3 regions of the Bacillus sp. SYZHCR11 genome follow, and region 2 is predicted to be linked to each of the others. Evidence: predicted binding sites of a transcription regulator. Region 2 holds the regulator's gene; each other region holds the start of a gene.
What was found. The regulator Rex, encoded in region 2, represses fermentation and respiration genes when NADH is low (regulators of the CRP and FNR family bind a similar motif). The targets are predictions, from matches to a motif close to TTGTGAAATATTTCACAA.
Positions count from the first base shown of each region.

Region 1: the regulator Rex is predicted to act here: its motif matches at 3,589-3,606, upstream of AC2CGA_RS04865 (DUF1641 domain-containing protein).
Region 3: the regulator Rex is predicted to act here: its motif matches at 6,760-6,777, upstream of AC2CGA_RS16160 (L-lactate dehydrogenase).

Region 1 covers NZ_JBXUND010000001.1:1,089,940-1,100,969, reverse strand. The annotation lists gene AC2CGA_RS04890 (uroporphyrinogen-III synthase) at 1-155, shown strand, start outside; gene AC2CGA_RS04885 (ABC transporter permease) at 181-942, opposite strand; gene AC2CGA_RS04880 (ABC transporter ATP-binding protein) at 944-1,681, opposite strand; gene AC2CGA_RS04875 (DMT family transporter) at 1,707-2,690, opposite strand; gene AC2CGA_RS04870 (cupin domain-containing protein) at 2,820-3,311, shown strand; gene AC2CGA_RS04865 (DUF1641 domain-containing protein) at 3,699-4,115, shown strand; gene AC2CGA_RS04860 (NAD(P)/FAD-dependent oxidoreductase) at 4,155-5,333, shown strand; gene uxaC (glucuronate isomerase) at 5,520-6,917, shown strand; gene AC2CGA_RS04850 (MFS transporter) at 6,942-8,333, shown strand; gene AC2CGA_RS04845 (LacI family DNA-binding transcriptional regulator) at 8,404-9,402, shown strand; gene AC2CGA_RS04840 (tagaturonate reductase) at 9,478-10,923, shown strand; gene AC2CGA_RS04835 (UxaA family hydrolase) at 10,920-11,030, shown strand, end outside.
Region 2 covers NZ_JBXUND010000005.1:2,221-13,250, reverse strand. The annotation lists gene AC2CGA_RS16835 (glycoside hydrolase domain-containing protein) at 1-1,469, opposite strand, end outside; gene groL (chaperonin GroEL) at 1,795-3,429, opposite strand; gene groES (co-chaperone GroES) at 3,471-3,755, opposite strand; gene AC2CGA_RS16820 (CPBP family intramembrane glutamic endopeptidase) at 3,992-4,726, shown strand; gene AC2CGA_RS16815 (YdiK family protein) at 4,723-4,914, shown strand; gene tatC (twin-arginine translocase subunit TatC) at 4,956-5,714, opposite strand; gene AC2CGA_RS16805 (twin-arginine translocase TatA/TatE family subunit) at 5,721-5,891, opposite strand; gene AC2CGA_RS16800 (redox-sensing transcriptional repressor Rex) at 5,910-6,557, opposite strand; gene moaC (cyclic pyranopterin monophosphate synthase MoaC) at 6,554-7,066, opposite strand; gene AC2CGA_RS16790 (ABC-F family ATP-binding cassette domain-containing protein) at 7,206-9,134, shown strand; gene tsaD (tRNA (adenosine(37)-N6)-threonylcarbamoyltransferase complex transferase subunit TsaD) at 9,358-10,398, opposite strand; gene rimI (ribosomal protein S18-alanine N-acetyltransferase) at 10,391-10,846, opposite strand; gene tsaB (tRNA (adenosine(37)-N6)-threonylcarbamoyltransferase complex dimerization subunit type 1 TsaB) at 10,857-11,030, opposite strand, start outside.
Region 3 covers NZ_JBXUND010000004.1:280,070-291,099, reverse strand. The annotation lists gene opuAB (glycine/proline betaine ABC transporter permease subunit OpuAB) at 1-156, shown strand, start outside; gene AC2CGA_RS16185 (glycine betaine ABC transporter substrate-binding protein) at 156-1,037, shown strand; gene AC2CGA_RS16180 (M20 peptidase aminoacylase family protein) at 1,073-2,194, opposite strand; gene AC2CGA_RS16175 (YfcC family protein) at 2,328-3,761, shown strand; gene AC2CGA_RS16170 (DUF6773 family protein) at 3,853-4,341, shown strand; gene amyE (alpha-amylase) at 4,571-6,550, shown strand; gene AC2CGA_RS16160 (L-lactate dehydrogenase) at 6,819-7,772, shown strand; gene AC2CGA_RS16155 (MDR family MFS transporter) at 7,814-9,346, opposite strand; gene AC2CGA_RS16150 (MarR family transcriptional regulator) at 9,460-9,921, shown strand; gene AC2CGA_RS16145 (LysE family translocator) at 9,985-10,614, shown strand; gene AC2CGA_RS16140 (YqcI/YcgG family protein) at 10,679-11,030, shown strand, end outside.

The DNA.
Region 1 (11,030 bases), on a different contig from region 2:
TCGAAAAACATGTGCTTGCCGCCGCAGTCGGCAAAGTGACGGCTGAAGCGATCCGGGATGAAGGGGTAAAGAGGGTCCTTGCTCCGGACATTGAGCGGATGGGAGCGATGATAATTGAATTATCCCGTTACTATGAATCTCTGACCTTGTCATAAACCACCATTCAGCAGGGAAAAAAGCTTACGCTTCCCTGCTGAATTTTTTTAATTGCCAGTGTTCCGTGAAAAGGGAAGGATATGTCAAGGCGCTGAGTATGATGCATGTAAGAAGAGCGGAGGCCATCGTTGTAAAAACGATCAGCAGCTGAAAGCGCACCGCCTGTATCGGATCAGCCCCCGCTAAAATCTGCCCCGTCATCATGCCGGGAAGCTGAACGAGACCCAATGTTTTCTGGCTTTCTAGCGTCGGGATCATACTGAGTTTCATACTGGACGTCAATATCTGCCGGACGGCCTGCTTAGGCGTTCCTCCGAGAGAGAGAATCAGCTGGATTTCTTCTTTCCGCAGGTCTGCTTCCGAACTGAGCCGGCTTAAAAACAGACTTGAGAGCACCATGGAGTTTCCGATGACCATGCCGCTTATCGGAATGACATATCTTGAAGTGAACGGAATGATGTGAAGGGTCAGTAAAAGTCCCTGCGTCACGGTTTCCGCGATTGCCAGTGTCAGAAAAACGCGCCAAAATGAGGCGATCCGCATTTTTTTCCGTTTGGCGACATTGTGCGAAGCGGCCGTGAGCATGAGAAGCACCATTAATATGATAAATATCGGGTGATCACCGCGAAAAATCAGCGACAGCACATAGCCTATGATGAGAAGCTGAATGACGGCCCTGACGGTTGCGACGATCATATCCTTTTCGACGCCGGCTTTAAAAGATTTAGACAGGAATAAAGCGATAATGACAAATATACTTGTTAGTAACAGTGAAAGATCATTCATATCAGCACCCGCTCCCTTGTAAAAGCGCCCGGGCTTTTTCGTGTTTCGGTTCCTTATAGAACGTTTTCGTTTCCGCGGTCTCTAAAAGCCGTCCCTCAGCCATAAACCATACCGTATCGGATAATCGTTCCGCTTGTTCAAGGTTATGGGTGATCCACAGGATTGTCAGCTGTTTTTGCCGATGGAGTTTCGTAATCAGTTTCTCAATGGTGAGAACGGATGAGGGGTCGAGCGCCGAGGTGATTTCATCCAGCAGCAGGATGGACGGCAGTCCGGCGAGAGTTCGCGCTAATGAGAGTTTCTGCCGCTGACCTCCGGATAATTCTTTCGCATTCCGATCCAGAAGCCCGCGCGGAAGGTCTGTAAAATCTGCGAGCTCTTCAGGGGTATAGTGCTGCGCCCCGTGGAGTTTTTCTGGGAGCAGAAGGTTGTCCCGCACCGTGCCCTCCGTGACGGGAGCTGATTGAAATGCAAGGCCCGCGGTTTTTCTGAGCTCCCTGATATCCCAGCGCCTTATTTCTTTTCCGAATACAAGCACTTCCCCTTCATCAGGTGTATTCATCAGATTGCAAAGTGACAGCAATGTGCTTTTTCCCGCGCCGGAAGGCCCTATCAACGCCGTGATAGAACCTTTTTGGATATGTCCGGTTACACGGCTTAGGACATCAAAGGACGTATTGTTTTGTTCAAAGCGTTTGCCGGCTGACAGAAAAGATATTGCCGGAATTTCTTCTTTCATATAGGATGACACCTTTCGTAAAAAATCAGGAACCGGTGAGATTGGCTGACGTTTGCTCCGCCGTTTTCTGGTCTGTCTGCCGGGAAGCGAATGTATGCATGACCATTCCCGCAATAATAATGAACAGTCCGGCAAATGAAAGAAGTGACGGAAACGCCGCGGATAAAAAGACGATTTCGCCGATCAGTGCAAAAAGAACCTCTCCGGACTGCGTCGCTTCAACAGCAGCGAGCTTCTGCGGCTCATTCCTCACCATATCGGTGGCGCGGAAAAATAATACTGTTGCGATAACGCCCGAGCTGAGTGCGACGATAAAGGATTGGAATGTCTGTCCCATTGAGGGAAGCCCGTCTCTATACCAGCCGAAAGCGGCGATCAAAAGCCAAAACGGAAGGCTTGCGAGCGTCATGCCGAGCACCCGCTGAAACGTATCGAGTTTTCCGCCGTATTGTTCCAGCATTTTGCGGTTGCCGAGCGGATAGGCAAACGCCGCGATGACGACCGGCACCACGCTGAATAGTATCGTGCGGCCGGACAGAGAACCCGCATGCTGAAGCTGAATCAGCCCGGCTCCGATCAGGATGATGACGGAAGTAACCAGCGAAATCAGCGGTATCTTTTGTCTGACGGAAACCGGGCCCGCCGGTGAATTTTTTGTTTCGCAGAAAAACGGCGACAGAAGCACACCCGCGACAATTGTAATCTGCCACGTGCCGGCGATCAGCCAGCCCGGCCCATATGCCGCCGCAAACGTAATCGGGGCATAAAAAAGCACGAACCCGGTAAAACTCCACTTCAGCCAAAAAAACGGTTTTTTCCGGATTTCATGCCAGAGCGGCGCCCATTTTCCTTTCACATAAACGATCAAAAATAAAAACGGAACCATAAAAAGAAAACGCAGGGAAGAGCTCCACATCCAGCTTCCGCCGGAAAGCTCCATCGCCCTGTTTAAAATAAATGTGACTGCAAAAAACAGAGATGCCAATATTCCGATTACGATGGCTTTCATTAAATCCCTCATTTTGACACATATTTTTTTATACTATACTATTCACCGGCAGGCTTCGCAATGGAATATGAGAAAATAGCGTTTTAATAAATGATGAATGGGAAACAGACATATACGGAGGTGAACACAATGCAGAAAGAGGATATTCAAGTGCTTTATTTCGAAGATGACGGCCGCATTCCGAATAACCCGAATCTTCCGCTTGTTATTTATAAAGCGGTATTTAAAACGGTACAGAAAGCAGAGTCCGTCCTCCGCCGGCACGATTGGTCTAACAGCTGGACGGGCGGAGTATTTCCGTATCATCATTTTCACAGCACCACGCACGAAGTTCTTGTCGCGGTAAAAGGAACCGCGGTTTTGAGGTTCGGCGGGGAACAAGGGGCGGACGCCGTTCTTCAAACGGGAGACGCAGCGGTCATTCCGGCCGGCACCGGACATAAAAAACTGTCGGGCAGTTCTGATTTTACCGTGATCGGAGCTTATCCGGGCGGCCGGCAGTACGATACAAAAACGGAGAAAAATGATAGAACTTCAGAAGAAATCAGCCGTGTCCCGCTCCCGGAATGTGACCCCTTTACGGGAAAAACGGGCCCGCTTTTAAAACTGTGGGAAAAATGACAGGGGAAAAGCGGACGGTCTGTAAAAAAATAGCCTAAAAGAAACGTTATTACACCCCCGCCATATAAATAATTTCATAAACGAAACAATTCACGTTCAAATTTTGTTCAAAAAGTGTTATTATATAAGAGTAAATCAAATTGGGGTTTTTTATGTTTGCTATTTTCAGAGAGGAAAAAGAAATTTTGACTTATTCAATTGTTTTTGTTGATATAAAAATAATACTGGATATGGCAAAGTGAAAAACTGGGTAGTAAACATTTATTTTTGTAAATGATTGTGCATGAATTCACAATCTTGCTTTTTCATGCTTTTCTGCATGAAGGGGGAAAGGCTACCCTTTCCAAAAAAAATCAGCATACTGCTTATAGTAAAGGAGAATCGGATATGCCAGAAACAATCGATCAAACAAATGCATCTGTCAGCCAAGGCCAACGCGATCTTATTGATCAGCTGCTAAAACCTGAAGTTCAAGAATCACTGACTGTTTTAGTGGATCAGCTTCCAAAACTGACTGAGTTAGTAAATATTTTAACGAAGTCTTATGATTTTGCACAGTCTGTAGCGACAGACGAAGTATTGAAGAGCGATACAGTGGGTGCGCTTACAGAAATTCTTGAGCCGGTGAAAGAAACAGCGAAAGAAGTTGCGGCTACTGCGATCGAAGCAAAAGACCGCGCGGATGCAAGCAATGAAACGATCGGACTTTTCGGCCTGCTGCGCATGCTGAAAGATCCTCAAGCTCAAAAGCTGTTCCGTTTTGCTAACAGCTATCTTGAAATCATGAACGAAAAACAAAAATAATCTCAGATTCAAATTGATATAAAGGACGGAGGATATACGATGTCAAAACATATTGTCATTTTAGGCGCTGGTTACGGCGGAGTTCTTTCTGCTTTAACCGTTCGCAAACATTACAGTAAAGATGAAGCACGCGTAACCGTTGTGAACAAATACCCGACTCACCAAATCATTACGGAGCTGCACCGCCTTGCAGCCGGCAACGTGTCTGAACAGGCTGTTGCTATGCCGCTGGAAAAACTTCTGAAAGGAAAAGACGTTGACATTAAAATCGCAGAAGTCAATTCTTTCTCAGTTGATAAGAAAGAAGTTGCCCTTTCTGACGGTTCTAAGCTGACTTATGACGCGCTTGTTGTCGGACTTGGTTCTGTTACGGCTTATTTCGGCATTCCTGGACTTGAAGAAAACAGCATGGTGCTGAAATCTGCTGCTGATGCAAACAAAGTATACAAACACGTGGAAGACCGTGTGCGTGAATACTCTAAAACGAAAAACGAAGCTGATGCAACAATCCTTATCGGCGGCGGCGGCTTAACAGGCGTCGAGCTTGTCGGTGAGCTTGCTGACATCATGCCGAACCTTACGAAAAAATACGGCGTAGATCCGAAAGAAATCAAACTGAAATTAGTCGAAGCAGGTCCGAAAATTCTTCCTGTTCTTCCTGATGACCTTATCGAACGCGCGACAAAAAGCCTTGAAAAACGCGGCGTTGAGTTCTTAACAGGTCTTCCTGTTACAAATGTTGAAGGAAACGTTATTGATCTGAAAGACGGTTCAAAAGTCGTTGCCAACACATTTGTATGGACAGGCGGCGTACAAGGCAACCCGTTAGTCGGCGAATCCGGCCTTGAAGTGAACCGCGGCCGTGCGACGGTTAACGATTTCTTACAATCTACTTCTCACGAAGATGTATTCGTTGTCGGAGACAGCGCTGTATACTTTGCGCCGGACGGCCGTCCGTACCCGCCGACAGCGCAAATCGCTTGGCAGATGGGTGAACTTGTCGGTTACAACCTGTTCGCTTACTTAGAAGGAAAAACGCTTGAAACATTCAAGCCTGTAAACTCTGGTACGCTTGCAAGCCTCGGACGTAAAGACGCGGTTGCCATCATCGGAGCGAACTCTACTCCGCTGAAAGGCCTTCCGGCATCTTTAATGAAAGAAGCAAGTAACGTACGTTATTTAACACATATCAAAGGATTATTCAGCCTCGCTTACTAATCCTTAAGATCATACAGAAGACATTGCCGGACTTTTCTCGGCAATGTCTTTTTTACATGAAAATGTTAACAGATACAATTTTCTGAAAAATAAAATAAAAATGATTGATATGTGAGAAAGAGGAAGCTAAAATAAAAAAGAACCATTTTGTTAACGTTAACATTTTTTAAGAGGGAGGATGAGAGTGTGAAAGCTTTTATGGGTGATGACTTTTTACTGGATAGTAAAACGGCCGTAAAGCTGTACCGGGAATACGCTGAAAACATGCCGATCATTGATTATCACTGTCACTTAAGCCCAAAGGAAATCTATGAAAATAAAACCTTCGCAACCATTACGGAGGCATGGCTTTACGGTGATCACTACAAGTGGCGGATCATGAGGGCCAACGGCATTGAAGAGCGCTGCATTACCGGAAACGCTTCAGATGAAGAGAAGTTTTTCGCCTGGGCAAAAACGGTGCCGATGGCGATAGGCAATCCGCTGTACAGCTGGACGCATTTAGAGCTGCAGCGCTGGTTCGGCATTTATGACGTATTGAATGAAAAAACGGCCGCGGCAATTTGGAAAAATACGAATGAGCTCCTGCAGGGAGACGGGTTTGGCGTAAGGGATCTCATTCTGAAATCAAATGTCAAAGTCATTTGCACAACCGATGATCCTGCCGATGCGCTGACATACCATGAACTGTTGAAAGAAAGTGATTTTCCGGTTCAAGTGCTGCCCGGATTTCGGCCTGACAAAGGTCTGGACATCAGCAGCCCGGGTTTTGCCGATTGGGTCCGGTCGCTGGAGAGCGCTTCCGGAATGGCTGTCACCACCTACCAATCGTATTTGGATGCGTTGGAATCCCGCGTCCGCTTTTTTCACAATGCCGGGGGAAGAGTGTCGGATCACGCATTAGATCAAATGGTTTATGCCGAGACGACCGAAGAGGAAGCGGCCCGGATTTTTGCCGCCGGATTAAGCGGAGAGCATGTGTCTTTTGAAGATGAAAAGAAATTCAAAACACGGACGCTGCAATATCTTTGCGGTCTTTACGCCGAACTGGACTGGGCGATGCAGTTCCATATTAACGCGTTAAGAAATACCAATACAAATAAGTTCAGCAGCCTCGGTCCTGATACGGGATATGACTCGATTAATGATGAATGTATCGCAAAACCGCTTGCCCGGCTGTTAGATTCCGCCGAAAAAAAGCGGCAATTGCCTAAAACGATTTTGTATTCTCTGAATCCGAATGACAACTATATTATCGCCAGCATGATCAACAGCTTTCAGGATGGGAAAACACCGGGGAAAATTCAATTCGGCACAGCCTGGTGGTTTAATGACACGAAAGATGGAATGCTTCAACAAATGAAAGCGTTATCAAACGCAGGTCTGTTCAGCCGTTTTATCGGGATGCTGACGGATTCAAGAAGTTTCCTGTCCTATCCCCGCCATGAATACTTCAGGCGGCTTGTCTGCACGCTGATCGGCGGCTGGGCGGAACAAGGCGAAGCGCCCTGCGATATGGAGCTTTTAGGGAGGATTGTCGAGGGAATTTGTTACCGGAATGCTGAGGAATATTTCCGCTTTTAAAAAATGGAATGAAAGAGGTGGCCTATGAGTAATGTGCCTGTCGTGACAGCACCTGGCGCAAAAGTGAAGGAGCATAAGCTGAGTCTGAAAGAAAAAGTATCCTATGGTTTCGGAGATTTTGGGAACGGATTTATGTTTGATCTCGGGCAGATCTATTTGCTGAAGTTTTTCACAGATGTCGCAGGCATTCCGGCAGCGTTCGCCGGCAGTATTTTTTTGGTCAGCAAGCTGTTTGCGGCTTTGACTGATCCGATTGTCGGCTCGGCCATTGACTACAGAAAAAAGATCGGACCCCGGGGGAAATTCAGGCCGTACTTATTATTCGGAAGTATTATTCTTGCGGTCATGACCGTATTGATTTTTGTGTCACCGGACGTGAGTGTCACCTGGAAGCTTGTGTACGCCTATGCTTCTTACATGCTGTGGGGGGTCGCTTATTCTTTCGTCAATATTCCGTACGGCTCCCTCGGCGCAGCCATTACACAGGATGCGGAGGACAGAACGGCGCTTTCCGCATTCCGCCAGATCGGCTCTCTCGGCGCGCTGCTCATTACAAGTGTCATCGTCATCCCGATTCTCGTTCATTTTGATAACGTTCACATCGGCTACCCGGCAGTCATGGGAATGATGGCCGTAATCGGAATCGCGGGATTTATGATCTGCTACCGAAACTGCAAAGAAAGAATTATCGTCCGTGAAGCGCCGAAAGAAAAGCTGTCCGTCATGTCGGTTTTCAAATGCTTTATCGGCAACAAACCGCTTCTGACTGTCGTTTTCATGACGATTTTCTCAATATCGGCATACAACATTAAATCCGCTATGCTTGTTTACTTCGCCCAATACAATCTCAACAATGCGGAGCTGATGTCCTACATGAGTTTTATCATCATCGGCTCTTCATTTTTAGGTGTGTTGTTTATGCCGAAACTCGTCAAACGCTTCGGAAAAAAGCAAACGGTGATGATCGGTTTTGCCGTCAGCGCCGCGGCTGATGCGCTGAATTTCTGTCTCCCGTCAAATGTATATATCTTTACGGCGTTAGCGAGCATTGCTTTTATCGGGATCAGTATACCAAACGGCATTACGTGGGCGCTTGTGTCGGACATTATTGATTACGGAGAGTGGAAGACGGGTGAACGGAAGGAGGCGACGACATATTCGCTTTTCAACTTCTCCAGAAAACTCGCCCAATCTTTATCAGGTTTTCTTTCAGGCATCGGGCTGAGCGTTATCGGCTATATCCCGAATGCGTCTCAGACAAAAGGCACGTTAATCGGGATTAAAGGGCTTCTGCTGCTGTACCCGGCTTTCGCTTTAGCGTGCGCCATGCTGATTATCGGTTTAATGTATAAACTGACGGACCGGCAGCATGCCGAGCTCGTTCAGGACTTACATCATGCAAAACCTCAACTTTAGTGATTTTATGGACTGTCCGTTAATGATACAATAGAAATAAATGACAGCATACAGAAAGAAAGGAAAAACGATGGTAACCATAAAAGATATCGCAAAACTCGCCAACGTATCCCACACAACCGTATCCCGGGCACTTAACGGCAGCCCCTACATTAAAGAGCATACAAAACAAAAAATATTAGAGCTCGCTTCACAGCTGAATTACACACCGAATGTAAATGCAAAAAGCCTTGCCATGCAAAAGTCCCATACGATCGGACTGTTTTTTACAAGCATCACAAACGGAACCTCACACAGCTTTTTTTCCGATACCATCAAAGGTGTAAACCGCACAATCAGTGAGGAATACAATTTGTTCGTCCGCGCGATTGACGATCTGAAAAGCTTTGAAACCATTACGCCCATGAGATATGACGGAATCATTTTAATGAGCCAAAGCGACAGTGATAATTCATTTATTTATCATATCCGCGAGAAAAACATCCCGCTCGTCGTGCTGAACCGGGACATTGATGACCGGAGCATCACGAATATCCTGTCAAACGATAAAGAAGGCTCCAGACAGGCGGTCGACTGCCTGATCGCAAACGGACACAGAGATATCGCGATCATTGAGGGAAAGGAAGGATTCAGGTCAGCTTCTCAGCGGAAAGAAGGCTATTTGACATCTTTAATTGATCATTCTATCCCGATTAAGCATGAATACAGTGTAAAAGGCCGCTATGATATGGAAAGCGGCAGTCAGGCGATGGAAAAACTTTTGGCGCTTCAATCACCGCCTACGGCTGTTTTTTGTTCAAACGATGATATGGCGATCGGGGCGATGAATACCATTTTCGCCAAAGGCCTGAACGTTCCGGAAGATATATCCGTTATCGGGTTTGATGACATCGGCATTTCCCAATACATGACGCCGAGGCTTTCGACAGTAAAACGCCCGGTTGAAAAAATCAGCATACTCGGCGCAGAGAAAATTTTGGCGCTTATCACCGACCCGGATACGGCGGCGGAAAAAATATACGAAAACACCGAGGTGATGATAAGAGATTCAATTAAAAAACTCACATAACGGCCCGTCTGACTATCCGGGTTTTCGTACGGAAAAATGTTAACGTGTGCATAAATGCAGAAGGAGGCGGACAGCTTGCGGCAGCTGAATAAAAAGATGTGCGGTGAATACATTCAATATCCTGAAAAAGTCCTTCAGTTCGGCGAAGGCAACTTTTTGCGGGCCTTTGCAGATTGGCAGATCGATCAATTGAATCAATTGACGGATTTTAACGGAAGCGTTGTCGCTGTACAGCCGAGAGGCTCTGAGAAAATAAAACGTTTAAACGAACAGGACGGTTTGTTTACGCTTTTTTTGCAGGGGATAAAGGACGGAAAACCGGCTGAAGAACACACGATTGTCAAATCCATCAGCCGCGGCATTGATCTTTTTTCTGACTATGATTCCTTTAAACGGCTGGCGGCACAAGAGGATCTTCGTTTTATCATCTCCAATACGACAGAAGCGGGAATTACGTTTGAGAAAGGCGACCGGCTTGAGGATAGGCCTCAAAAAACATTCCCCGGGAAATTAGCGGCGTTCCTTTATTTCCGCTATAAGGCATTTGCGGGTGACGCCGAGAAAGGGTGCATTGTGCTTCCATGTGAACTGGTCGAAGATAACGGACGGAAACTGAAGGCTGCCGTGCTTCAATATGCCGGGCTGTGGGAGCTGGAGCCTGATTTTACTCAATGGATTCATGATGCGAACATCTTCTGCAATACCCTCGTGGATCGGATTGTTCCGGGATTTCCTGTTGATACCGCGGAAGAACTTACCGATTTTCTCGGATACGAAGACCGTCTGCTTGTGGTCGGAGAGCATTATTATTTGTGGGTGATAGAAGGGCCGGAACAGCTACAGAATGAGCTTCCTTTTGCTGATGCCGGGCTGAACGCACTGATCACGTCTGATCTTACGCCTTACAGGACAAAAAAGGTGAGAATCTTAAACGGCGCTCATACGGCATTGGCGCCAGTGGCTTTATTATACGGACTCCAAACCGTCCGGGAAGCGGCTGAGCACGAGGTGACGGGCAGATTCATCGAAGAGCTGATCAATGAAGAAATCCTTCCCGTGCTGCAAATGGAGGGTGTCACCCAGTATGCGGCAGATGTGTTACAGCGGTTTAAAAACCCTTATATCCAACATTATCTGCAAAACATCACCCTTAACGCCGCCGCGAAATTCAAAACAAGAAACCTGCCGACGCTGAAGGCTTATATCGAACAGGAGGGCAGGCTTCCTGAGAGGCTGGTGTTTTCATTCAGCGCCATGATCTATTCATACTGGAACGGGCCGAACAAACCGGCAGACGGCGAGGAGGTTCTGAACCGTTTTCAAATGGCGCGGTCCCGTTGCAAAGATGATATGTTTCAAGCGGCATTTTCTATATTAGGAGAAGAGCGATTGTGGGGAAAGAATCTGAACCATCTTCCGGGGCTGACTGAACGAACTGCTTTTTTTCTCTCTGTCATTCATAAGCGGGGGATGAAGCATGCGTTACATGAATGCTGCGGCAATAAGGGGGAAGTGGAATGAAAGAGGTCATAAAAATCCATAAAAACGATAACGTGCTTCTCGCTATGCGCCATTTTAACAAAGGGGAGCGGCTGCATACAGACGGACTGACGATTGAAGTGAAGGAC
Region 2 (11,030 bases):
TTATTATAAACTATAGAATTAACGCCTTTATTCTTGCCTGATGAGATATTATTATCAATCTCTATTTTCCCAGGTCCGTCCCCTATACTCCTTGTCTTTATTTGGTCAAATGCCCAATCGGTGGGAAGTGAATAGCCACGGTTACCGCTAAATCCTGAAGACATATCACATACAAAACTGCTGACCGAATAACCGGCTGCGGCCACGCGACTACAAACATTTCTCGCGCCATAAATACCAATTTGATAACCACTATTGAGTTGGGCAAATGTCCTTTTAATTGCTTTAAAATAAGGGAGTATGCGACTGGTAACCTCACCGTCAATAGCGTCGTAATCTACAGTAAAATAAATAATAGTATTTTCTTTAAAACCAAATCCCTTAGCCGCACCAACAGCTGCTCTGGCATCGAATACCCCTTGAGTTTCTGTAAAATAAGAAGCTTGAATTGAGTTTCTCTCGTAAATTGGAAATACGCTAAGCCCTGCAGCAAATATAGTCTCTAATTCAGGCAACGTCATCTGATACGATCCAGTAAGGTATCTCCCAACCGTTGTATACCCGTTGGCTTTCAAAGTTGCTGCTCTGGCAGCATTAATTGGTGTGGCACAATCACAAGCTGTTCCTTTCCTATCTTCGTCACCTTTGCTTACTAAAAGAGATGCCCAGGTCTGCATTCCAGCTACTCCATCGGCAGGTAATGCTGAAAACTTTTGAAAATTAATAAGTGCTGTTCTCATATTTTCATCGAAGATACCATCAAATCTTCCTGGATCACGATTATTACAGTACAAAGCATATTGTAAGAGCTTTACTAAATTAGCTTTTGTGCTACCCATTGAGATTGTCGGGCATTTTGATTTTGTAGCAGGTCCAAATGTTCCAGTTGGTTCTGCTATTCCTTCTTCGACCTGGAGTGCATAAATTAAAGCCTCATTAGTTTGTCGGGAGTATCTACCGTCACATGGATTAAGGCCAGTGACCTTATAATATTTCCGATTCAACTCTTGTTGAATATTACGAATTTTGGCATCTCCTACATTTACAAAAGCGTCCATATTTAATAACGCTTTAAAGATTATAGGAGTTGCAATTCCATCTTGGTTAGACAACCCTGCATCAGTTTGAAATTTTTTTATAGCAGCCTTTGTACCATCACCATAGGTTCCTGTAAAACCAGTTGGATTATATCCCTTGCAATACAATGCACCTTGAAGAATCATAATTTCATTTCTTGTTTTTTCATTCGAGGAATTAGATTCAGTTGATAATGTAGGACATTTTGCCATAGTAGCAGGTCCAAATGTTCCAGTAGTTGACGTAATTCCTTCTTCAATTTGTAATCCTGTAATCAAAGCCTCAATCACAGGCCACCCTGTTTTTCCATTTTCATCGATTTTTACATAACCTGGCTTGTTTAAGTAAACAAGATTTACCCATTGTTGAACTTTTCGTACCATTTCATCCATTGTTTCCACTCCTTATTTTTTGTTAGTAAAGTACTTTCATTTAAAGGTGGCAAACGTATGACAAAATAAGAATATCTGCTCTTACTTCAAAAGATGCAAAGAATAAAAATCAGCAAATCGCCTATGAACATAAATTTCTTTTAAAAGATTTGTAACAAAGTCGTATGCCTTGATGCTAACTTGAATAAATTAGAATATTTTTTCGGAATTTGAGTTGAATAATAGAAATTAAAAAAAGCCTCTCACAAATTCATTGAACTTGTGAGAGACTTCGATATGGTGTTACATCTGGCAAACCCTTATGTCAAACAGGGATCATAATTTTTTACATCATTCCGCCCATTCCGCCCATGCCGCCCATGTCAGGCATTCCTGCGCCGCCGGCGTTTTCTTCCGGTTTGTCAGCGACAACGGCTTCAGTTGTTAAGAGCATTGCTGCTACAGAAGCTGCGTTTTGCAGGGCTGAACGTGTAACTTTTGTCGGGTCAACGATACCTTTTTCGATCATGTTTACCCATTCGCCGGTTGCAGCGTTGAAGCCTACGCCGATTTTTTCATTTTTCAGGCGCTCAACGATGACAGATCCTTCAAGTCCTGCATTGTGTGCGATTTGACGGATCGGCTCTTCAAGCGCGCGAAGCACGATGTTGATACCTGTTTGCGCATCGCCTTCAGCTTCCACTGCAGCGACTTTGTTGTATACGTTGACAAGCGCTGTACCACCGCCGGATACGATACCTTCTTCAACAGCTGCGCGAGTTGAGTTGAGGGCGTCTTCGATGCGAAGTTTACGCTCTTTCAGCTCAGTTTCAGTCGCAGCGCCGACTTTGATGACAGCTACGCCGCCGGCAAGTTTCGCAAGACGCTCTTGTAATTTTTCTCTGTCGAATTCAGAAGTTGTTTCTTCCACTTGAGCGCGGATTTGGTTGACGCGAGCAGCGATTTTTTCAGTGTCGCCGGCGCCTTCTACGATTGTTGTGTTTTCTTTCGTTACCACAACTTTAGAAGCGCGTCCCAATTGTCCGATTTCAGTAGATTTCAGGTCAAGGCCTAAGTCTTCTGTGATTACTTCTCCGCCTGTAAGAACAGAGATGTCTTCAAGCATTGCTTTACGGCGGTCACCGAAGCCAGGAGCTTTAACGGCAACAGCGTTGAATGTGCCGCGAAGTTTGTTGACAACGAGTGTAGCAAGAGCTTCACCTTCAACATCTTCAGCGATCAGAAGCAATGGTTTGCCTTGCTGTACAACTTGCTCAAGCACAGGAAGGATTTCTTGAATGTTTGTGATTTTTTTGTCTGTGATTAAGATGTAAGGATTGTCAAGAACCGCTTCCATCTTATCAGAGTCAGTCACCATGTAAGGAGACGCATATCCGCGGTCGAATTGCATACCTTCCACAACTTCAAGCTCAGTTGTGAAGCCTTTAGACTCTTCAATTGTGATGACGCCGTCGTTTCCTACGCGCTCCATTGCTTCAGCGATAAGGCTTCCGACTTCCTCATCAGCAGCAGAGATCGCAGCAACCTGAGCGATAGACTCTTTGCCTTCGATCGGCTTAGAAATTTCTTTTAAGTTTTCGATTGCCACGGTTACGGCTTGTTCCATACCTTTACGCACGCCGACAGGATTAGCTCCCGCAGTTACGTTTTTCAGGCCTTCGCGGATCATAGCCTGCGCAAGCACAGTCGCAGTCGTCGTACCGTCACCGGCAACGTCGTTTGTTTTGCTGGCTACTTCAGCTACAAGCTTCGCACCCATGTTTTCAAACGCATCTTCAAGTTCAATTTCTTTTGCGATTGTCACACCGTCATTTGTAATTAACGGAGAACCGAATTTTTTCTCCAGAACCACGTTGCGTCCTTTTGGCCCTAAAGTTACTTTTACAGCGTCAGCAAGCGCATCGACACCGCGAAGCATAGCGCGGCGTGCTTCTTCACTAAACTTAATATCTTTTGCCATGTTAACGAAACCTCCTCGAATTTTTAAAAATATTTATTTGCTTAGCCGATTACAGCTAAAATGTCGCTTTCACGTAAGATTAAGTATTCAGTACCTTCGTATTTCACTTCAGTACCGGCGTATTTTGAGAAGATAATGCGGTCGCCCTCTTTTACTTCTAAAGCAACGCGCTCTCCGCTTTCCAACACGCGACCTGAACCGGCTGCCACGATTTTGCCTTCTTGCGGCTTTTCTTTTGCAGAATCCGGTAATACGATTCCGCTGGCAGTTTTTTCTTCAGATTCTACGAGTTCAATGACAACGCGATCACCTAATGGCTTTAACAATGTAATAACCTCCTCAATAGTATGAATATGTAATTTTAGCACTCAGCTCTAAAGAGTGCTAACACAGTTATTATAATAAAGAATCTCACTTCCAATTTCAAGTCATAAGAATAAAAAATTTTCACGCTTACATGATTCTCTCTCGCACTGATTTTCTCCTTTTTTCACGTCAAGTTCACTTGTGTTACAATAAGAACAAATAAGTTGATTTTATAGGATAAAGGAGTACATATCATTTGAGAAAACAGTATTGGTATATCATTTTGACATATGTTATCATGCAGCTTTCCGCATTGATCGGCATTCCTTTAATGTACAAATTCGGCTATGCGGGCGGGCACCCTACGAATGCGAATCTCACCATGGCTCAGGGGATTTATTCCGTCGTAAGCTTTTTTATCTGCCTGATTATCGTTCTCTTGATTTTGAGAACCGCGCCGAAACAGACATTAAGAAACGGGAAGAAAGCATCCGCCGGCATGTCCGTTCTCTGGGCGGTCGCGGGAATATGGCTCGCTTTATTTTCTCAGGGAATCGCCGGGATGATTGAGCAGTATGTCTTTCATGTGGGCAGCGGTTCCGAAAACACGAAAGCCATTCTTAACATTATTAAAGCCATGCCGCTCATGATTATCGTTTCTTCTATCGTCGGGCCGATTCTTGAAGAAATCATTTTCCGGAAGATCATCTTCGGTGTATTATATGAAAAAACGAATTTCTTTATCGCCGGACTGATCAGTTCCGTCATTTTCGGCATTGTGCATCAAGACCTCACGCACCTGCTGCTGTATACGGCCATGGGCTTTACCTTTGCGTTCTTGTATGTGCAGACGAAACGGATTATTGTGCCGATATTCGCCCATGTCATGATGAATACCATTGTCGTGGTCATGCAGCTCGGCCCCGCCCAAAAATATATTGAACAGCATAGTGAGCAAATGCAATTAATTATTGGAGGATTGTTTGTATGAGGAACCCAATGACTTGGGGCTTGATTTATTTCGCAGTCGGCTGTATCTTTACGTATTTGGCCGCAAGCTCTCCGGGAAGCATGTGGTCTTTTTATTCCATACTGCTGATGGTTTTCGCCGCTTATAATATCAGCATCTCGTTTAAAATGTTCGCCTTCTCATTTAAAGTGAAGAAAAATCAAAAATAATAAAAGAAAAGCCATTTCTCATCATTGAGAAATGGCTTTTTTTATGCTGATACGTCCTGGTCAGATTCACTGCCGGTCTGCCTTTTCCGATACGCCGCTTTTGAAATCAGGATACTGATCTCGTATAAAATGCAAAGCGGAATGGTAATCATCAAGTGAGACAGCAGCTCAGGCGGCGCAATCATCGCGGCGATCACGAGCAGCACAAAATATGCGTACTTCCTGATCTTCGATAAAAACATCGGCGTGATAACACCGAGTCTCGTTAAAAACATGATCAGCACCGGCATCTGAAACAGCAGCCCGAACGGAATCGTCAGCTGCAGCAGAAAATGAAAGTATTCGGTGATCCCGATCACCTGGTTGACATCCAGGTCATTCGAGACCCGCTTCATAAAATCAACGACCAGCGGAAATAAAATATAATAAGAAAACGACACACCGCCGACAAACAGCACGATCGAAATCGGAATATAGCTGAGTGTTACTTTGCGCTCCTTCTCATACAGACCCGGACTGACAAACGCCCAAATCTGATAGAGAATAATCGGCGAAGTCAAAATGATGCCGATGATAAACGCGAACTGCAAAAAGATAAACAGCGGATCCGTCAGGTTAAAAGCATTAAGGGTGAGCTCTTTTACTTCATCGGCTTTTTGAAGATACACAATGATAGGTTTTGCCAGAAAAAAGCCGGCAATAAAGAAAACCGTAAAGGATAACGCCACAATCAGCAATCGTTTCCGAAGTTCGGCAATATGCTCCACAAGCGTCATTTGATTCACTCTCATACGCGTCATCCTATCTTACTGTTCTTCTTTCTTTTTTTCCTCTTCTTCACCGGCTAATCCCTTAGTAGCGTTCTTAAATTCACGAAGCGTGTCCCCCGCCGCTTTTCCTAATTCGGGAAGCTTCTTCGGACCGAAAATAATCACCGCCACCACACCGATAACCGCCAGGCTTCCAGGACCGATCATGTGCAGCTCCTCCTTTCGCTATTCAATTTCTTCCAAAACAGAATAATGCTTTAAGAAATAAACCAATGATTGAAGCTCTACTGCTAAATCTATATGATGAATTCGAATGTGATCCGGCACATTCAATCGGGCCGGCGTAAAGTTAAGGATTCCCTTGATTCCGAGCGACACGAGCCGGTCGGTGATTGACTGGGCGGCAACCGCCGGAACGGTAAGAATCGCCACGGGTTCATCCTTTATGTGAAGCTCTAAATCATTAAGATCAAAGACAGGCACACCGCCTACCTCAGTTCCTATTTTACTCTGATTCACATCAAAAGCCATAGATATTTTTGTGTTATTATTTTTTGTGAAATTATAGTGAAGAAACGCCGTCCCCAAATTCCCGACACCGATCAAAATGACGTTCGTCGTTTCATCCTGATCCAGTGTTTTTCTGAAAAATGACAGCAGGTAATCCACATTATAGCCGTATCCTTTTTTGCCGAGCGCCCCGAAATAGGAAAAATCCCGGCGGATCGTGGCCGAATCGACTTTTACCGCATCGCTCAGTTCAGCCGATGAAACGCGCTGCTTTCCTGACGCGTGTAAATTCTTTAAAAAGCGATAATAAAGCGGCAGCCGTTTTGCCGTCGCCTGTGGAATTTTTGATTGATCCTTGTTCATGATTGGTCCTCCACTTTATACTCAGATGCATCTCTTTTAAAATCACCGTTTTTGCCTCCTGTTTTTTCCATGAGGCAGGTCGGGCCGATGACCATTCCTTTATCCAGCGCCTTGCACATGTCATACACGGTCAAAGCGCAGACTGAAGCGGAAGTTAGCGCTTCCATTTCCACACCTGTACTCCCTTTCGTTTTTACGCTTGCCTGTATATGAAGAACGGCTTCGGAATCCTTTTCCTCCCAGCCGAATGAAATGTCGACGCTGCTTAAAGAAAGCGGGTGGCACATCGGGATAATCGCTGACGTCTGCTTTGCGGCCATAATTCCTGCCACCTGTGCGACAGCCAGCACGTCTCCTTTTCCGATCTCGCGGTTTTTTATTCTGCTGTACACGTCATGTTTCATGTGTACGCTGGATATCGCAGCGGCAGTACGGACTGTTGAAGATTTATCGCTTATATCCACCATGCGGGCACGGCCTTCTTCATTAAAATGAGAAAATCCATTCATATTTAAACTCTCCTTACTTCTGATCATACACTATTTTCTCCCTGATGTCTTATCCTATAATGTTCCAATTCTGATGTATTGTTTGCTGACAGCAGGTTGATAAGCTACACTTAACTTATTATAACAGAGGTGAAATAATATGATGATCTTACAAATTAATCAGCTATCCAAATCTTTTGGCGCTGATCCTATTTTAAACAATATAAAGCTTGAAGTCAGATCTCGGGATCGCATCGCCATAGTAGGCAGAAACGGAGCCGGCAAATCAACTCTCCTTAAAATTATCGCAGGTCACCTTTCATATGAAAAGGGTGAATTAATTAAACCGAAAGAATTAACGATGGGATATCTTGCCCAGCACACAGGCTTGGAATCCCAGCTTACCATAAAAGAAGAACTGCTGAGCGTTTTTGATTTCCTGAAAGCAATGGAAAAAGAGATGCGCTCTATTGAAGAAAAGATGGCCACGGCCGCCCCGGCGGAGCTTGAGACGCTGATGAAAACCTATGACAGGCTTCAGCAGGATTTCAAGGATAAAGGCGGCTATCAATATGAAGCGGACGTCCGATCTATCCTTCACGGCCTCGGCTTCGGAAAATTTGACGATTCCGTGAAAGTGCAAAGCCTGAGCGGCGGTCAGAAAACAAGGCTTGCGCTCGGAAAACTGCTGCTGACCCAGCCTGATCTGCTTATTCTGGATGAACCGACGAACCATCTCGACATCGATACGCTTACATGGCTTGAGCATTATTTACAGGGATATTCAGGCGCAATCCTGATCGTTTCCCACGACAGATACTTTCTTGATAAAGTCGTCAGCCAAGTGTACGAGGTCTCACGGACAGAAAGCAAAAAATACCTCGGCAACTACAGCGCCTATTTAGAACAAAAAGCTGAGCAGTATGAGAAAGACCTGAAGCTGTATGAAAAACAGCAGGACGAAATCGCCAAGCTTCAAGATTTTGTCGACCGCAATCTGGCCAGAGCTTCTACAACGAAAAGAGCCCAAAGCAGACGAAAACAGCTTGAACGGATGGACGTCATGGCAAAGCCGCTCGGGGATGAGAAATCCGCCGCCTTCCGTTTTGACATTACAAAACAGAGCGGAAACGACGTCCTGCGCGTACAGGATGTTTCCATCAGCTATGACGGCCAGCCGCCGCTCTTGAAAAACCTGACCTTCGGCATTACAAGAGGCGAAAGCGCCGCCCTCGTCGGACCGAACGGAATCGGCAAATCAACCTTGCTGAAAACGATTATGAACACGATCAGTCCGGAATCCGGGTCGATCACGTACGGTTCCAATGTCACAATCGGCTATTACGATCAGGAGCAGGCTGAACTGACATCGTCCAAACGCGTGCTGGACGAGCTGTGGGATGAATATCCGGACATGCCGGAAAAAGAGATCAGAACATGCCTCGGCAACTTTCTGTTCAGCGGAGACGATGTCCTGAAACCGGTCCGTTCGTTAAGCGGCGGGGAGAAAGCAAGAGTCGCGCTTGCCAAGCTGATGCTTCAAAAAGCAAACTTTCTCATCCTTGATGAGCCGACAAACCACCTTGACCTGGACAGTAAAGAGGTGCTGGAAAACGCCCTGATCGACTACCCGGGAACACTGTTATTTGTATCGCATGACCGCTACTTTATTAACAGGATCGCCACAAGAGTGCTGGAGCTGTCACCTGATCATGCAGAAGAATATTTGGGAGACTATGACTATTACACCGAGAAAAAAGCACAGCAGCTGGAACTGGAAGAAATGAAGCGGCAGGAAAAGGAGCAGGCTCAGCCTGCCGGCAAGGTCAAACAGGATACGAAAAGAACTTACGAGGAAGAAAAAGAATGGAAGAAGAAAGAACGGCAGCGCCTGAGACGCATTGAAGAAATCGAAGCGGCCGTCTCATCCGCCGAAGAGAAAATCAGTGCCAATGAGGAGCTGCTGTGCGATCCTGACGTGTATCAGGATCATGAAAAAGTACAGACCATTCACGCGGAGAATGAAGCCCTGAATCAAGAGCTCGAAAACTTATTAGCAGAATGGGAGGAACTCTCCTCAGAAGAATAGAAAAAGTCAAGCACCTCTTTAAGGGGTGCTTTTTTATCCACAGCTATCCTCCTTGTCAGCCATTTAAGTAAGCGTTTTATACACACTATCCACAAAATTTTCTGACTTTATCCACTTTACTAACAACTTTCAGTCCCTTATCCCAGACTGGATTTCTGAATATATTCACAATCCTGTGGATATGTTAGAATTATCTGTTAATAAGTAAAAAAAGCCTCACGTTTTACAACGTGAGACGATCAAAGGATGTTAATTCCAAACCGGGCTGTCCGTTCATATCGTACGAGCCCCGGATCCCCTTTTCAAAAGCAACGGTTCCGGCAGCCGCAATCATCGCTGCATTGTCCGTGCATAAAGAAAGCGGCGGGATGATAAGCTCGGGATCTCCCGAATGGCTGAATTCCTGCTGCAGTGCGGCTCTCAACCCTTTGTTAGCGGCTACGCCCCCTGCAAGCAGCACTTGTTTAACCCCGTATTCTTTCGCGGCCTTAGAGGTTTTTGCCGTCAGTACATCAATGACACTCTGCTGAAAGCTTGCGGCAAGATCCTCCGGAGGAATCACCTCATTTTTTTGCGAGGCGTTATGAAGCGTGTTAATCACGGCTGATTTCAGGCCGCTGAAGCTGAAATTGTAAGACCCTTCTTCCAGCCACGCACGCGGAAGCGGAATGGAATCCGTTCCCGCAGCAGCCAGCTTATCAATCTGCGGCCCTCCCGGATAAGGAAGCCCCATCGTTCTTGCCACTTTGTCGTAAGCTTCGCCTGCGGCATCATCCAGCGTTTCACCGATAACCTCGAATGAACCGTGCTCTTTCATATAAACCAATTCCGTATGTCCGCCTGACACAACCAAAGCAAGCGCCGGGAACTGAAGCTCTCCTATCAGCCTGTTTGCATAAATATGGCCCGCAATGTGATGGACGCCGACTAACGGTATTTGATGGGCAAAGCTTAACGCCTTTGCCGCATTGACCCCGATTAACAGGGCTCCGACAAGTCCGGGTCCTTCCGTTACGGCAATCGCATCAAGATCATCAAAGCCCATCTCCGCCTTCGAAAGAGCTTCCTCAATCACAAGGGTAATCTGCTCCACATGATGTCTGGACGCTATTTCAGGCACGACCCCGCCGAAACGTTTATGGCTTTCAATTTGAGAAGCGACAACGTTTGAAATGATGTCTTTTCCGTTTTTCACGACTGAGGCCGCAGTTTCATCACAGCTTGTTTCGATTCCTAATACATAAATATCTTGTTTTTCACTCATGTAATGTCACCCACATTAATAACGCATCTTCCCCGTTATCTGTATAGTATTGTTTTCTGATTCCTCCGGCCTGAAGACCGAATTTCTTATATAAGGATTGGGCGGGATGATTTGAGACCCTGACTTCGAGAGAGAGCCTTCTTGCCTTTTTTTCTCTGCACAATTCTATTGCAGAGCGAAACAGCGCTTCTCCCAACGATTGGCCCCGATATTCCGGCTTAATGGCTATATTCGTAATCTGCGCGTCATCTATAATAATCCAGATTCCGCAATACCCCGCCAGACAGCCGTCCTTTTCAATGACAAGGTAGTGGGCATACGGATTTTCCAAAAGCTCATGATAAAATGAATCCTTCGTCCACGGAGAAGTAAAGGATGCTGTTTTAATTTCATAAATTTGATCAATATCTTCCGGCCGCATGCTTCGTATCGCCGTTTTCGTTTTCATCCCTATCACCCTATTTTTGAGATTCCATCCATTTCGCTTCAGCCTCTGCCAGACGCAAATAATCCGGAACAAGGCTGTGGACATCCGTCTCTTCTTTTTCCAAGCCTAAAAACGCCAGCTCTGACGGCCGCGGATTATGCTGTGCAGCCGTTCCTATCACTGCTTGAGATGTCAATTCATGCAG
Region 3 (11,030 bases), on a different contig from region 2:
GCGCCGGGCCTCGGTTCTGAAGTATACAGCGCCGTGACACAGTTGAAAACCGGTGTCGGAGTGGAAGCGGGTATCGCGATCGTTATCGTAGCGATTACACTCGACCGTATCACGCAAAACATTAAAGTGAAGAAGAAGAGCAGGGGGAATGCCTGATGCTTAAGAAAATCATCGGTGTCGGCGTTACCGCTGCGCTGGCTCTTTCTTTGGCTGCCTGCGGTTCGCAGACTGATGATAAGGCAACGGCTGCGGACCAGGTGAACAAAACCATTATCGGTATCGATCCGGGATCGGGGATCATGGCCCTGACGGATGAGGCCGTGAAGGATTACGGATTGAAAGACTGGAATGTCATCACGGCGTCAAGTGCCGCCATGACGGCGACATTGAAGAAATCATATGACCGGAAAAAGCCGATCATCGTAACGGGCTGGACGCCGCACTGGATGTTCTCCAGATACAAGCTGAAGTTCCTTGATGATCCGAAAAAAACGTACGGAACTGCCGAGCAGATTCATACGATTACAAGAACCGGCTTCAGTAAGAAACAGCCTAACGCGGCCAAAGTTCTCAGCCAGTTCAAATGGACGCAGGACGATATGGGAGAAGTCATGATTGCCGTTGAGGAAGGCGAAAAGCCGGCCAAAGCCGCAGCTGAATATGTGAAAAAACATAAAGACCAAGTGGCTCAATGGACAAAAGGCGCCCATAAAGTCAAAGGGGATAAAATCAACCTGGCTTATGTGGCATGGGACAGTGAAATCGCAAGTACGAATGTAATCGGAAAAGTATTTCAAGACCTCGGCTATGACGTGAAGCTGACGCAAGTGGAGGCAGGACCGATGTGGACTGCGATTGCGACAGGCAGCGCGGATGCGTCATTGTCTGCTTGGCTTCCGAATACCCATAAGGCATATGCGTCTAAATATAAAGGCAAATATGAAGATGTAGGAACGAGTCTGACAGGCGTCAAGATGGGTCTGGTCGTTCCTCAGTACATGAAAAACGTCAATTCAATTGAAGATCTGAAGAAGTAATGAAGAAAAGCAGCCCTGTAACGGGCTGCTTTTTTTTATGCTTCAAACGATTTGAGGACGGCGGCCGTTAATATCTCAGCGCCAGTAAAGATGGCGCTTCGGTCAAATGTCATTTGGGGATGGTGAAGTCCAGGCTCCAGACCGCATCCTAGGCCGAGCATCGTCGTTTTCAAGTTCGGCACCTTTAACCCGTAAAAGTGAAAATCCTCTCCTCCGGTTGTCACAAGAGGTTCATCCACATGTTCTTCTCCGAGAATGCTGCTGATCGCAGATGTCATGATGGCTTCCGCCTCCTTGTTTCGCTCGGCTGCCGGGAGGCTGTGTTCTTTTTGCAGTTCGATTTTTGCGCCGAATGCGGCAGCCGCCGCCTCACAGGCTCTTTCGGTTTCGGCGGTTAATTTCTCCATGGCGGCATTGGTTTGTGCGCGGAGATCAAGGCTGAACGATGCTTTTCCCGGAATGATATTGGAACTTTCTCCGCCTGCCTGAAGCTTTGTCATCTTCACGGAATGCGGGATGCCGGGATCAAGATGAATGAAGCTGAGTTTTTGGACGAGAAGAGCGGCGATTTCGATACTGTTAAGCCCGAGATGCGGTCTCGCGCCGTGGGCTTCTTCTCCGATAATCAGGCCTTCTATATGCCGGCTTGAGCCATGCAGAATGGACGGTGCGCATCGGCCGTTTGCCGTTTCCTGTACGGGGCGCACGTGCACGCCGTATAAGAAGTCAACATCATCCAGTACGCCTTTTTCAATCATTTTCAGCGCTCCGCCGCCTTTTTCTTCAGCCGGCTGAAAAATAAAGCGGATGGTGCCCTTCGGAAGCTTCGGCTGACTCTTTAAAAGCATCATCGTGCCGAGCGCCATCGTCATATGTGAATCATGTCCGCATGAATGGTTCGCCTGAAAGACACCGTCCACTTCCTGCCACAGCGCGTCAATATCCGCCCGGACAGCCACAACGGGCGAGCCTTCTCCGATTTCGCCGACAACACCGGTGCAATCATCAAACGTACGGATCCGGCAGCCGGCCTCTTTCAGTTTTTCAGTCAGATATTCAGTTGTTTGATATTCTTTCCAGCTTACTTCGGGATTGGCGTGCAGGTGGTCAAAAATGTCCATAATGACTTGCTTTTCATGCTCTGTGAGTCTGTTCATGCCGTAAGTCCTCCTTCAAAAGCTGTCTGTTTTTTATTTTTGATATTGAAAACAGGCAATCGGTCTGTATATAATATAGCACATATCTGTATTTTCTGAATAGTTTATAAATTCAAAGCGGGATGGTGATGTTATGGCTGTGCCGAAGGCCGAACCTGTATTGAAAAAGAAAAAATTGTTTGTGATGCCTGATGCTTATGTGCTGCTGTTCATTGTCGCTTTACTATGCGCGATAGCATCATACATCGTTCCTGCGGGGGAATTTGACAGGGTGACAAAGGGCAGTGTGACGTCCGCCGTTCCGGGAAGTTATCATTCTTTAGACCAGTCTCCTGTCAGCCCGATCGCTTTTTTTACCGCGATTCAGGAAGGGATGACAAGTTCCGCGCCGATTATTTTTTTAATCCTGTTTACGGGCGGCACCATTGCGATTTTGGAGAAAACGGGCGCTATCAATGGATTGATCAGTAATGTCATCAGTACGTTCCGCACCAAACAGCTGCTGTTTATTGCAATTGTCGGATCTCTATTTTCGATCCTCGGCACAACCGGCATCGTCGTTAATTCCGTGATCGGTTTTATTCCGATCGGCCTGATCGTCGCCCGTTCGCTGAAATGGGACGCTGTGGCCGGAGCGGCCGTCATTTATATCGGCTGCTATGCCGGGTTTAACGCGACGATTTTATCACCTTCACCGCTCGGGTTATCACAAAGCATCGCGGAGCTGCCGCTGTTTTCCGGCATCGGCCTGCGGATTGCCGTCTACATTTGTTTTCTGCTATCATCTATTTTATATATTTATCGGTATACGAGAAGGCTCAGAAAAGCAAAGGACGCCAGTCTGCTGGGGAACGATTGGTTTCCGGCGGCAGGTTCAATCCCGCAGGCTTCAGATCCGGAGGACAAGCCAGTCCCGTTTACCGTCCGCCATAAATTGATTCTGGCTGTCGCGGCTTTGTCGCTTGCCGGCTTTTTATACGGCGCGCTTACTCTTGGCTGGTCTGATTCAGAGATGGCCGCCGTGTTCATTTTTATCTCAATCGTGTCAGGCCTGATTGCGGGAATGGCGGCAAATGATATCGCAAAAACGTTTATTACAGGCTGTCAGGGGCTCGTTTACGGCGCGCTGATCGTCGGAATGGCGAGAAGCATTTCCGTTATTCTGGAACACGGAAAGCTGCTTGATACGGTAGTCAATGGACTTGCGTCACTGCTGCACGGTTTCAGCCCGATGGCAGGCGCAATCGGAATGTATATTTCCAGCGCCCTGCTTCATTTTCTGATATCATCGGGCTCAGGGGAGGCGGTCGTATTTATTCCGATTTTGGCGCCGCTTGCCGATTTGATGGGCATCACGAGACAGGTCGCGGTTGAAGCGGTCATGCTTGGGGAAGGCGTCGTAAACTGTGTCAATCCGACTTCCGGCGTGCTGATGGCCGTACTGGCTGCCAGCGGCATTCCGTACGTAAAGTGGCTTCGCTTCATGGTTCCGCTGGCGCTGATTTGGTTTGTCATCGGCCTTGTGTTTATCTGCATAGGCGTCCTGATCAATTGGGGCCCTTATTAACATTTTTGTCAATGATATTTCGGTTTATCATTATGAATCGGCAAGATATAATGGGAGTTGTAAGCCATTCTTAATAGTACGGGAGGAAGTCATGAATCAGCGTCGGAACAGACTTTCAAACGTGAATGGAAAGAGTGAGAGTGTGAAAGAGAAAGAACGAATGATTTGGTCAGAAGTCGGAATGCTTGTGGGCACACTGTCTTTGCTTGACATCATCGTACGCGGACTTGTTCTGAACTGTCCGTTTAGGGAATGGGCCGGAAGCTTGGCGGTTTTCTTCATTATAATTGTTTATTATTGCATCAGGGCGGGAGCGTCGGGAATGCTCATGCCGAGAATAGACACCAAAGAAGAACTGAAAAAGCGGGTGAAGCAGCAGCGGATAGATTCAATAGCAGTCACTTTTGCGGTGGCGGCGCTTACGATGTACGACAGGGGGTTTCCCCATACATTCTTTGCTTGGCTGAAAATGATCTTTCTTTTTATCGTCTGCGGAGGCATTCTGTTTCTGCTTCGGTATGTCATTGTGAAGCTGTCTTACAGAAGAGCGATAAAAGAAATAAAAAAGAAATCATCTTGACAGGTGGTTTCTTTTTTTGTTTGAAAGCGGGAAGTCTTTTTAATTGATAGGAATATAGATTTGAATTCACTCTGCCGCGTTGCTTTGATAGAGAGAGTGTGATAAGTTGAAATGTAAGCGTTAACAGAATTCTCCAGTCTTCACAACAGTTGAAAGGAGCTGAAGAAAGAGTAAGAGGAATTTTTGACTCCGCAGTCAGTCTTCAAAAATGAAATAAGGAGTGTCAAAAATGTTTGAAAAACGATTCAAAACCTCTTTACTGCCGTTATTCGCCGGATTTTTATTGCTGTTTCATTTGGTTTTGTCAGGCCCGGCGGCTGCAAACGCTGAAACTGCAAACAAATCGAATGAGGTGGCCGCGTCATCGGTCAAAAACGGGACCATCCTTCATGCCTGGAATTGGTCGTTCAATACGTTAACACAAAATATGAAAGAGATTCGTGATGCGGGCTATGCAGCCATTCAGACGTCTCCGATTAACCAAGTAAAGGAAGGGAACCAAGGAGATAAAAGCATGAGGAACTGGTACTGGCTGTATCAGCCGACATCGTACCAAATCGGCAACCGTTACTTAGGCACTGAACAAGAATTTAAGGACATGTGTGCAGCCGCGGAAAAATATGGCGTAAAAGTCATTGTTGATGCGGTTATCAATCATACCACCAGCGATTACGCCGCGATTTCTGACGAGATTAAGCGTATTCCAAACTGGACCCATGGAAACACACAAATTAAAAATTGGTCGGACAGGTGGGACGTCACTCAAAATTCATTGCTTGGGCTGTATGATTGGAATACACAGAATACTGAGGTACAAACCTATCTGAAACATTTCTTGGAAAGAGCATTGAATGACGGAGCGGACGGGTTCCGCTATGATGCCGCCAAGCATATAGAGCTTCCGGATGATGGGAATTACGGCAGCCGATTTTGGCCGAATATCACAAATACATCGGCGGAGTTCCAATACGGAGAAATCCTGCAAGACAGCGCGTCCAGAGATACTGCTTATGCGAATTATATGAATGTGACGGCTTCTAACTATGGGCATTCCATCAGATCCGCTTTAAAGAACCGTAATCTGAGTGTGTCGAATATCTCCCATTATGCATCTGACGTGTCTGCGGACAAGTTGGTCACATGGGTGGAATCACATGATACGTATGCCAATGATGAGGAAGAGTCCACATGGATGAGTGATGACGATATTCGTTTAGGCTGGGCAGTGATTGGTTCCCGCTCAGGAAGCACGCCTCTTTTCTTTTCCAGACCTGAGGGCGGAGGAAATGGTGTAAGATTTCCTGGAAAAAGTCAAATAGGAGATCGCGGGAGCGCCTTATTTAAAGATCAGACGATCACTGCGGTCAATCAATTTCACAATGTAATGGCCGGGCAGCCTGAGGAACTCTCGAATCCGAATGGGAACAATCAAATATTGATGAATCAGCGCGGCTCAAAAGGCGTTGTGCTGGCTAATGCGGGATCGTCTTCTGTCACCGTCAATACTTCAACGAAATTGCCTGACGGCAGGTATGATAATAGGGCCGGCGCCGGTTCATTTCAAGTAGCGAACGGCAAACTGACAGGTACGATCAATGCCAGATCCGCGGCTGTTCTTTATTCTGATGATATTGGAAATGCGCCTCAGGTCTTTCTTGAGAATTACCAAACGGGGGCAGTCCATTCTTTCAATGATCAGCTGACGGTCACCCTGCGTGCAAATGCGAAAACAACAAAAGCCGTTTACCAAATCAATAATGGGCAGCAGACAGCATTTAAGGATGGAGACCGATTAACGATCGGGAAAGGAGATCCAATCGGCACGACATACAACATCAAGTTAACCGGAACGAACGGCGAGGGTGCAGCGAGAACCCAAGAATACACGTTTGTCAAAAAAGACCCGGCCCAAACCAACATCATTGGCTATCAAAATCCGGATCATTGGGGCCAGGTAAATGCTTATATTTACAAACATGATGGAGGCGGGGCCATAGAATTAACCGGATCGTGGCCGGGGAAAGCAATGACTAAGAATGCAAATGGAATTTACACGCTGACGCTGCCTGCGAATGCGGATACGGCCAATGCCAAAGTGATTTTTAACAATGGCAGCGCCCAAGTGCCCGGGCAGAACCAGCCCGGATTTGATTATGTGCAGAATGGTTTGTATAACAACTCCGGTTTAAACGGTTATCTTCCGCATTAATGGATAGGGCTATCATCACATCAGCGTGCCGGCAAACCCTCGCTTCTGGGAAAAGGACAGCACGTCTTCAATCACGCTGAAAAGATACAACATCCTAAAACGGTTCCGTTTTAGGATGTTGTCAACAATCTGGAAACCATCATCGATATTTTTTGTCCAAAAATCAAACTTTTCTCTTGCAAAAGTTTGTGAAGTGTTGCACAATATAAATGTGAAATACTTCACAAGTTAAAAACAGACACCACGAAACACTGGAGGATGAGCATACATGATGAACGAACGAGTGAACAAAGTAGCATTAATCGGAGCAGGTTTTGTTGGAAGCAGTTATGCATTTGCGTTAATTAACCAAGGGATCACAGATGAGCTTGTGATCATTGATGTAAATAGAGAAAAAGCCATGGGCGATGTCATGGATTTAAATCACGGAAAGGCATTTGCACCTCATCCGGTGAAAACGTCTTACGGAACATATGAAGATTGCAAGGATGCCGATATCGTATGCATCTGTGCCGGAGCCAATCAAAAACCGGGCGAAACGAGACTTGAGCTGGTCGAAAAAAATCTCGCCATTTTCAAAAGCATTGTCGGTGAAGTAATGGCAAGCGGATTTGACGGCATCTTCCTCGTTGCCACAAACCCGGTCGACATTCTCACTTATGCGACATGGACATTCAGCGGTCTGCCGAAAGAACGCGTCATCGGCAGCGGCACGACACTGGATTCTGCGCGATTCCGTTATATGCTGAGTGAATATTTCGGAGCCGCTCCGCAAAACGTACACGCCCACATTATCGGCGAGCACGGCGATACCGAGCTTCCTGTATGGAGTCACGCCAATATCGGCGGAGTGCCGGTGCAGCAGTTGCTGGAGAAAAATGCAGCTTACAAACAGGACGAGCTGGATCAGATCGTGGACGATGTGAAAAACGCCGCCTATCATATTATTGAGAAAAAAGGCGCGACATATTACGGAGTGGCGATGAGCCTCGCCCGCATCACAAAAGCGATTTTGCGTAATGAAAACAGTATTTTAACCGTCAGCACATATCTGGACGGGCAATACGGTGTAAACGACGTCTTTATCGGCATTCCGGCTGTCGTCAATCGGAACGGCATCGCCGGTGTGACGGAACTTGAGCTGAATGAAACAGAACAGCGTCAATTCAACCATAGCGCAAACGTGCTGAAAGACATTCTCGCTCCGCATTTCGCGGAGTAAACAAAAAAGCAGTACATGACAAACGCCATGTACTGCTTTTTTTAATTCGCTTTTTTCGCCATTTCCTGAGAGGTTTTTACTCTCGCTTTTCCCATAAACAAAATGGTAACGGCCGCAATGACGATCGGCGCCAGCGCAAGCGTGAATACATATGTGATGCTTTGCGACATGGCGTCAATAATGCGATCCAGAATGTGCGGCGGAATATGGGCGCGCGTGCCGGCCTGGAAAATCTCCTGCGGATTTCCGATGTTCTGCATCGCGCCGCCCGCTCCTTTCATGCCGCTGAATGAATCTGTGAGCTTGTTGGTAAACACATTCGTCTGGATGGTCCCGAAAATCGTCACACCGAGCGTCATACCGAATGATCTCAAAAACGAGTTTGTTGAGTTGGCGCTTCCGCGGTAACGCGGCTCCAGATCGTTCATGGACGCAGCCGGCAGCAGTGAGAAGTTGAAGCCGACGCCGAATCCTGAGATCAGCATGAATACCGTCAGCATCGTACGCGCCGTATCCGGAGTCATATTGGAAAGCAGCAGCATTCCGATAAAGAAAGCGACCACGGAAATCAGCATCAAATTACGGAACCGCACTTTCGTCTGGAAAATTCCGCCGATCATACTTCCGATAACAGAACCGATCATCATCGGTGTCAAAATAAAGCCCGCGCTCGTCGCGGTGCTGCCGTACACAGCCTGAACGAAAATCGGGATAAATACCGCTAAAATCACAAATGTGGCTCCGTAAAGGAACGCCAGAATCTGTGCCGTGGCAAATAAACGGTTTTTAAACATCCAAAATGAGATAATCGGTTCTTCCGCTTTTCTTTCCACGATAAAAAAGGCGATAAAGAACACGGCGAACACAGCGAACAGACCGATGATCTGAACGGAGTTCCAATCATACGTTTTTCCGCCGAGCTCAAGAGCGAACATCAGACCGACAATGGAAACCACCAGCGTAATCGCGCCGGCCCAGTCGATTTTCTGCTTCTTGTGTTCAAGGGATTCTTTATAATAACGAAGAATGAAAAACAATGATAAAATACCGATCGGCACGTTGATATAAAACACCCAGTGCCAGCTGATGGAGTCGGTAATGAGCGCGCCTAAAAGCGGCCCGAGAACGCTGGAAAGGCCGAAAACGGCACCGAACATGCCCGACATTTTTCCGCGTTTTTCCGGCGGAAATAAATCAAAAATGATCGTGAAGGCGATCGGCATCAGCGCACCTCCGCCGATTCCCTGAATGACGCGGTAAATAATGAGCTGATCCATTGTTTGAGCGATTCCGCATAATGCAGATCCGATTAAGAAAAGAATAAGACCGAATAAAAAGAAACGCTTGCGTCCGTACATATCGGACAGTTTTCCGTAAATCGGCATACCGGCCATAACGGCTACCATGTATGATGCCGTCACCCACGCGAACTTATCGAAACTTCCGAGGTCCGCCACGATATTTCCCATCGCAGTGGCAACGATTGTATTATCCATAGCCGACATTAAAATGCCCAGCAAAAGACCGATGACGACAAACTTCGTCGAGGCGTCCTTCGCGGCTGTTTGTTCCATGCTTTTTCCTCCCATACTTACTTTTGATCATTAAATTTGCTATGATCATATTAGATTTGCCGAAAATTATCTTGATCGTCAAGATAAATTGATTTTATAGGGAGGCCTGTCAGTTGTCAACAAGAAATACCAGAAGCGAGACGGAGGAAACCGCCATACAGTTATTCCGGAAGATGGCCACAAGGACGATCCTGTTTCATCAGGCGGCCGCTCAATCTCTCGGTCTGTTTCCGACCGATTTGAAATCAGCTGATATCTTAAATGAAGCAGGCCCGATGACCGCAGGCGAGCTCGGGAAAAAAACCGGCCTCAGCACAGGTTCGGTAACGGCGCTCATTGACCGGCTCGAAAAAGCGGGATATGTCATGAGGAAAAAAGACCCCGAAGACAAACGGCGGGTGATCATCGTGCCGCTGACAGCCGGAAAAGCAAATGTGAAGCAATTGTTCAGCTCCTTATCCCAGTCCACGATCAGCCTTTGCCGGCAATATAAAGAAGAAGAACTGCGGCTGATATTCGATTTTTTAGGAAAAGCGACGGACATGATGGAAGACGAGCTTGAGAAATTAAAATAATGTATCATAGCACGGTCCATTCATGAATAACTTGTACAAGTTGCATGAATGAGGGGGAAGCCAATGAACATCTTTTTAAGCTACATCGTTCTCGGGCTGTCATTGTCAGCACCTGTCGGACCGGTCAATGCGGCGCAAATTGACAAAGGCATCAAAAACGGCTTTTGGCATGCATGGATTTTCGGTCTCGGCGCCATGGCCGCGGACGGGCTGTATATGATTCTGATCTATTTCGGGCTGTCTCAATTTTTGACCGCTCCTTTTGTAAAAACGTTTTTGTGGCTCTTCGGTTTTTTCGTGCTGACCTACACGGGAGTCGAAACGTTAAAAAATATAAGGGAAGCCATGAATGTCAGAAGCGGAAAAGGAAAACCGGCTTTTTACAAAACTTTCGGCGCGGGGTTTTTTATTTCTCTTTCCAATCCGCTGAGCATTTTATTCTGGCTCGGCATATACGGGAGCATTCTCGCCAAAACCGCTGAATCCTTCGATGCAAATCAGCTTTTGATTTACAGCTCCGGCATTCTTCTCGGCATTTTGATCTGGGATTTCTGCATGGCGGTCGCCGCGAGCACTTTCAGAAATCTCCTTCATAAAAAAGCGCTCCGCTGGCTGACGGGAGCGGCGGGTGTGTCTTTGATCGTTTTCGGGTTTTATTTCGGATGGCAGGGGATTCAAATGCTCATCTCATAAATAGAAGAGTCACCCATCGCCTATCTCCGTCATAACGTATCATGACGATACTGGAGGTGGGCCGATGGCAAGCGGGCTGTACACAAAAAGTTGCCTTGAGGAAAAGTTATTGGATTTGCCAAATTGGCAGAGAGTCGCTTTTGAACTTCTATCAGAAAAAGTAGGCGATAAAGCGGACGCGTTTCCGTGCATTCCGGGACGTCAGGGATTTTTGACAGATCAGCTCCGGATATCCTTTGCGGGTGATCCCCGCGAAGAGGGAACCCCGGAGGAAGTGGGGATGCTGCTGTCCGAGTACGGAAAGATCTCAAGGAATACCGGAAAATACGCGTCGCTGCTTGTGATTTTTGATACGCCTGAGGATTTAGCTGAGCATTATTCCGTTGAGGCGTATGAAGAGCTGTTCTGGTCTTTTT